DNA from 2 places in the Salinivibrio sp. PR5 genome. Region 2 is predicted to be linked to the other one. Evidence: predicted binding sites of a transcription regulator. Region 2 holds the regulator's gene; the other holds the start of a gene.

Region 1 (3,426 bases), on a different contig from region 2:
TGGCCATGCGCACCATACGCTCGCCCTGATCGTCAATCACAGACAGCACTTGCTGTTTGCGGACATCGCCCGGCCATTTCGCGGCAACGTCTTGCAAGAAGCGGTGGTTGATTTCAAAAATGATTTCCATATGACGCGGCAGCAAGTTCGCCATTAACGACTCGCTCCACGTCTCCAGCGCTTCTGGAAGCAAGGTATGGTTGGTGTAAGCAAACGTCTGGCTGGAGATAGACCAAGCGTCATCCCAGCTCAAGTGGTGCTCATCCAACAGCACTCGCATCAGCTCAGGAATGGCGATAGTCGGGTGAGTATCATTCAACTGAATGGTTTCATAATCTGGAAGGGCAGCCAGTGGGTGGCCAGCATCTAAATGGCGACGAAGAATATCCCCAACAGAGGCCGCACTGTGGAAGTATTGCTGCATCAAACGCAACGTTTTACCCGCATCATGATTATCGTTCGGGTAAAGCACTTTGGTCAGGTTGCCTGCATCAATTGCGGCTTGTTGCGCACGGGTATAGTCACCATCATTGAAGGCATCAAGCGCAAATGGCGTCAGTGCTCGACCTTCCCATAAGCGAAGTGGATAGACCGTATTGCTTTGATAGCCCACGATAGGCAGATCCCAAGGCATCGCTTGAATATGGAGGCTAGGGACCCATTCGCGGCGTGTATGACCGTTTTCTTCAATCACCGCCACATGGCCATAAAAGCCAACCGTTTGGGCAAGGTCAGGACGAACGACTTCCCACGGATAGCCTTCTGGCTCACGCCATGCATCCGGTGCTTCTTGTTGGGCGCCATCTTTGAAGGATTGACGGAACAGACCATATTCATAGTGCAAGCCATAGCCGACCGCTGGATACTGTTGGGCTGCGAGCGAGTCCATAAAACACGCGGCCAAGCGGCCCAAACCACCATTACCCAGCGAAGGATCACGCTCTTGCTCAAGCAAATCGGTCAGGCCAAACCCAAACTCGCTGACCACAGCCGCAATTTCATCGTAAAGCCCCATGCTGATCAGGTTGTTGCCCGTTAAGCGGCCAATCAAAAACTCCAAGGATAAGTAGTTCACACTCTTCGCTTGTTTGATGGCTAAATCGTTTTCTGTTGCAACCAAGTCACTGGTAGTGTGTTCGGCCAGCGCGCGGCCTAAGGCGAGATACCAATCGCGCATCTCAGCGGTTTCGGGGGTGCGACCAAGCTGCGTCAAATGCTGGGTCATACTGGCTTTAAAAGCGCTTTTATCAAATACGTGTTGCTGTTTAGGCGTCATGTCATCGCTCTCGTAATGGAAGAAAATCTCGATGACAGTCATCCTGCCCAAGCCTGTCGATGCAAACATCCTCCCGAGACAGGAGGAGGAAAGGAGGAGTTGTCAGGGCGTAGAGAGCCATATCACAAGCTGTGAGTGAGCTCGCTCTCATCAATGGAGGAATTTCGTGACATTGAGGTGATAAAAATCACAATTTGAGGGAACACTGACCAAAATACGGCTGTGAAAAAAGAACAATCCCTTTTGTTAATTTTGTGCGCTAACGCAAATTGTGGGGGCATTCATCGTCTCTGGCGTGTAACGCCTTCCATATACTGTATCCGAACCAATAAAATTAGTGACTTTAATCACAATTGAAAGGCGTAGCTGCACCAAAATAGAGCAACTGCACCATTATCAGCGCTGGATCATAGTTTGTGACAGACCAGTTACATACACTTGCGTACAAGGATAAACGCGGCAAAGCCGCACTCGCTGTAAAGGACCTTCTCGCTATGTGGATCCCGTCAAAACTTACCCGTCCCGGCCGTCTCTACAATGCCATCTTGCGCCCGCGCGTATTGGATATCCTCCAACAAGCGCCGCATTACAAATTGGTATTGTTCCGCTCGCCGGCAGGTTACGGCAAAACCACCATGGCCGCGCAATGGCTCTCCGATCAAACCCATGTCGGCTGGTTCAGCATTGATGACAGCGACAACGACAGCTTCCGCTTTATCAACTACTTGTTGCAAGCATTAAATAAAGCGACCCATGATGGGTGCCCCAATACCGTTAAACTGGCAGAAAAGCGTCAATTTTCATCCCTGCGTGCGCTGCTCTCCGATGTTTTCGCTGAGCTGGCTGGGTTACAGTCCACCTGTTATCTGGTATTGGATGACTACCAATTGATCGACAATGAAGACATCCATGAAGCAATGCGCTTTTTTATTAAGCACATGCCCGATAGCCTGACTTTGGTGGTGACCTCGCGCGCGAATCCGCCGCTAGGGACAGCAAATTTGCGGGTTCGCGACCTAATGATCGAGATCGGCAATGAACTGCTTGCGTTCGATAATGAAGAGACCACCCGCTTTTTTAATCAACGTGTCGCCGATGGTGTCGACGAAACCACCGCGAGCACCCTCTGTGCCTACGTCGAAGGCTGGCCATCCGCCCTACAATTAATTGCGATTCAGGCTCAGCATCAAAAACGGACCCTGATGCAAAGTGCCGCCTCATGCGCCAGTTTTAACCATGCCCACCTGTGGGATTATTTAGTCGAAGAAGTGTTTGATCTGCTGGACAGTGAAACCCGTCAGTTTTTAATGCAAGTTTCCGTACTGGAAATGTTTAATGACGAGCTGGTCTTTGCGCTTACCGAGCGCGAAGACGCGCTCGGCATGCTCGAATCGCTCAACCGCTACGGCTTATTCATCTATCCGTTGGAAGGAGACAATAACTGGTTCCGCTTCCACCATTTATTCGCAGAGTTTCTCGCCCATGAGCGTCAAGCACGGATCCCTCAACAGCAACAACACTTAAACCGGCAGGCAGCATTGGCTTGGCTAAAGCTGAATACACCTCATCAAGCATTGCGCCACGCCCGCTACGCCGAAGACGATACCTTGATGGCCGATATCCTCAATCAGCACGGTTGGCGTATGTTTAATCGTGGTGAGCTCTCGACCCTCGAAGCGGCTATCGGCCAAATCAGCAATCAGTTGCTATTCACCTACCCTAACTTAGGTCTGCTACGCGCGTGGTTAGCGCAGAGTCAACACAGATATCATGAAGTCGGCGAACTTCTCGCAGAAGCAGAGCAAGCCTACCAAGAACGTAATATCACGCTTGATATTGATTATCAGGGAAATGCCAACGCGTTACTGGCCCAAGTTGCCATCAATCGCAATGACCCTGACCAAGCGATGGCGCTGGCCGAGCTGGCACTTAGCCAACTTGACAGCGCGAACTATCGTGGTCGCATTGTCGCCACATCCGTTGTGGGGGAAGTAAATCACGTGGTTGGGCAGCTTGATCGCGCCCTGTCAATGATGCAACAAACCGAGAAGCTCGCGCGCCAGCATCAAGTGTACCACCAAGCGTTATGGGCGATTTTACAACAAAGCGAAATTTTGCTCGCACAAGGCTACGTGCAAGCGGCATTCGAA
Region 2 (3,426 bases):
TCAAGGTTTTGTCGCCGCCTCGGCTGATAAAATCTTTGAAAGTACGCATCAATAGTGGCGAGAGAAGAAAAGGAGAGCGATGCTCTCCTTTTTTGGGTGGCTGTGTTTAGCGACTTTCAATATCGAGCCAGAATTTATCGTCAATCGCCTGAGTTTCATTACTCAGATGTGGGTTGTCGACGCGAATAAAGGTGCGCTCACCAATATTGGCTTTCTCAAAGGTCTCTTTTACCAGAGGCGCATTCTCAAAAAATTCGATGAAGGATCCGTCTTGATAGGCGGCCGCAAAGGCATCATTGAGCATGGTCGCCACCTCTGGGTTTTGGGGCGATACAAACAAGAACATCGGGAAGCGATAGATCAGCATTAAGTGCGGATCGACCAACAGATTTGCATATTGAGGTCGCTCTGCCAGCTCGCTAAAAGGCTCAATCAAAGCACGCGGGAAGAGGTCAGCCCGTCCGGTATCGACGGCTTTAAAGATATTCTCAAAGCTTGATATTTCTCGAACCCGAAATCCCGCCGACTGCAAGACCTTCACATCCGCCCAGCCTTGCCCTTGGATCATGGTCAGATTATTGAGCCCTGCTTGGTCACTGATTTGTGCAAGCTTGGGTTCGGTGGCTTGATTGGTAATGAACAAGCGATGGCCTAATAGACCCCGAAAAACTGGATAACGGATGGGAAGTAATTCTGACTCAAGGGTACGGTCGGCCCCGAGCCAATCTACCGTCAGTCGTCCTTGTTTCAGCATTTCTACTTTACGAGACTGAGAGCCAATTTGGCCTTGAAAGGGCTGTAACGTGACAGACTTACCCGATTTTTCCGCTAAAAACTCAATCAAGTCGATAGCGTATAAATCGAGGGCAGAGCCAGCCCGTGGTTCTGGGTGGACAATGGTGATATTCGCCGCAGCAGTTGAAGAAACCGCCGCGAGTAGCAATGCAGCAAGGGTGTGACGTAAGCTTCTCATAAACGACATCCTGTTAATCAGTTGTTAGATGGGTCGTTTTTGAAGTGTAGAACTTAGGTAATGAGTTTCCAGTCAATAAAAATAAAAAACCGACGCAAAAGCGCCGGTTTTATCGCAACACGCGAGGATTAGCGTGTGCCGTAAACCACAATGGTTTTACCGTGAGCTGAGATAAGATTCTGCTCTTCCAGCATTTTAAGGATACGCCCAACCGTCTCACGCGAACAGCCAACAATTTGACCGATTTCCTGACGCGTGATCTTGATTTGCATGCCGTCAGGGTGAGTCATGGCGTCAGGTTGCTTCGCCAAGTTCAGTAGGGTTTGTGCAATGCGGCCGGTCACGTCCAGGAAGGCAAGGTCTCCCACTTTCTGGCTGGTCACTTGCAGGCGACGCGCCATCTGAGAGGAGAGACGCATCAAAATGTCTGGGTTAACTTGGATCAGCTGGCGGAATTTCTTGAATGAAATTTCTGCCACTTCGCAAGGTGATTTCGCACGTACCCATGCGGTGCGCTCTTGGTCCTCTTCGAACAGACCAAGTTCGCCGATGAAGTCACCTTGGTTAAGGTAAGACAGGATCATCTCCTTGCCTTCTTCATCTTTGATTAGTACGGCCACAGAACCTTTCACGATGTAGTACAAGGTCTCCGCCTTTTCCCCTGCATGGATCAGAGTACTTTTGGACGGGTACTTGTGAATATGACAATGTGAAAGGAACCACTCGAGTGTAGGGTCTGTTTGAGGTTTTCCTGGAACCATATAACTTATTTCCTCTGCATGTGTTGCCCGGCAACGACGTCCTGTCTTTGTCTGAATGGAAACCCATCAGTCCAATGCACAGAATACGAGGTCTTGGCGCAGGCTACAAGCTCACTGTATGTTAACAAGAGTGTATCTTTTTTCTATCTGGATTTCTTGATTTTGATCTAAGCCAACCGCCTAAAAATTCGGCAAAAATGTGGCTAAGATCACGACCTGAGAAGTAATACACGTTAAGTGCGCTACGGCGCTTAACCTATCTTGCCTTTCTCAATCAACTGTTGGATCAAGGGGCGAATAATCAGCTCCATCGCAAATCCCATTTTACCGCCGGGCACGACCAGCGTGTTGTGCCGAGACATAAAGGCGCCACTGATCATTTGCAGTAAATAAGGAAAATCGACGTTCTTCATGCCACGAAAGCGGATCACGACAAAACTTTCGTCGAGTGACGGGATCCCTTTTGCATTCAGCGGGTTAGATGTATCTACGGTTGGGACGCGTTGGAAGTTAATATGCGTGCGAGAAAACTGCGGCGTAATATAGTGCAAGTAATCGTCCATGGAACGCACAATGGAGTCCGTAACGGCCTCGCGGGAATGGCCGCGGTCGCGCGTATCGCGGACAAACTTTTGAATCCACTCCAAGTTAACGATAGGCACCATGCCGATCAGTAAATCAACATGTTGGGCGACATTGACGTCACCATCCACCACTCCGCCATGCAAGCCTTCATAAAATAATACGTCGGTATTTTCAGGCAGATCTTGCCAGGGAGTGAAGGTGCCCGGCATTTGATTATAAGGCACGGCTTCATCAAAGGTGTGTAGATAACGACGATACTTGCCGGTGCCTTGTTCGCCATATTCTTTAAAAAATTGCTCAAGGCGTGGGAAGTCGTTGGCCGTGGGGCCAAAGTAGCTAATATGACGACCTTGTTCACGTGCTTTACGGATCTCAACATCCATCTCTGGCCGCGTGAAGCGGTGAAAGCTATCGCCCTCTAACCAAGAGGCTTTGATGTTCATCATATTGAACATCTTGCGAAACGCTTCGGAGGTCGTGGTTGTGCCTGCGCCAGATGAACCGGTCACAGCGATGATTGGGTGTTTAGCCGACATGACGAGCCCTGTCATTGATCAGTCTGAATTTACACCGCAGCCCACAATGGGAGGCGGTGTTACGGTCTGAGATCGCGCTGACGACGAATATCCACTGTCTCATGCAGCTCAGAGTATACAATCACGGCATCGCCGGATTTTAATTGTTCGCGCACTTGTTCAACTTTCTCAGCAAAGCTGACTTCCTGCTCACCGTAATCTGTCCCTTCCCGCAACACAAAGTGCTCAATTAAATTGGTCAAGGTTTCGGCTGGCACAGATTGCCATGGAACCATCATACTACATCACCTTTTGCTGACACCTAGATGGCACGGACGCCATCTCCGTGCTTAGGTTGTGAATTAGCTCCCATTTTACCGAATTATGCGCGTAGGTGCAGTGTATCTATGTCGATTCAGTCACAATTTATCGTGACGAATAGGGGCATCAGGTGTCGAGTTGCTCAGCTATCCACGCGGGCACTGCCTCTTCCAACCATAAACGCGGTGCACGCCAACGGCCAGTGACAAACCCAACATGTCCGCCATGGTCAGTGAGTTGATAGCGTATATTGGCCGGTAATGGCGTGGTT

The links. Region 2 encodes CRP, which controls carbon source genes, mostly activating them, when cyclic AMP is high. Its sites were predicted from a motif close to TGTGANNNNNNTCACA; they were not measured.
Region 1: malT (HTH-type transcriptional regulator MalT) is a predicted target of CRP. The motif match lies at 1,613-1,628, and genes of this name have one in related genera.

What each region holds. Positions count from the first base shown of each region.
Region 1 covers NZ_MUFK01000008.1:68,964-72,389, forward strand. The annotation lists gene BZG82_RS05320 (glycogen/starch/alpha-glucan phosphorylase) at 1-1,276, opposite strand, end outside; gene malT (HTH-type transcriptional regulator MalT) at 1,771-3,426, shown strand, end outside.
Region 2 covers NZ_MUFK01000005.1:79,036-82,461, reverse strand. The annotation lists gene BZG82_RS03570 (DUF1338 domain-containing protein) at 1-55, shown strand, start outside; gene BZG82_RS03565 (hypothetical protein) at 107-973, opposite strand; gene crp (cAMP-activated global transcriptional regulator CRP) at 1,102-1,734, opposite strand; gene BZG82_RS03555 (phosphoribulokinase) at 1,986-2,855, opposite strand; gene BZG82_RS03550 (YheU family protein) at 2,915-3,133, opposite strand; gene BZG82_RS03545 (hydrolase) at 3,282-3,426, opposite strand, start outside.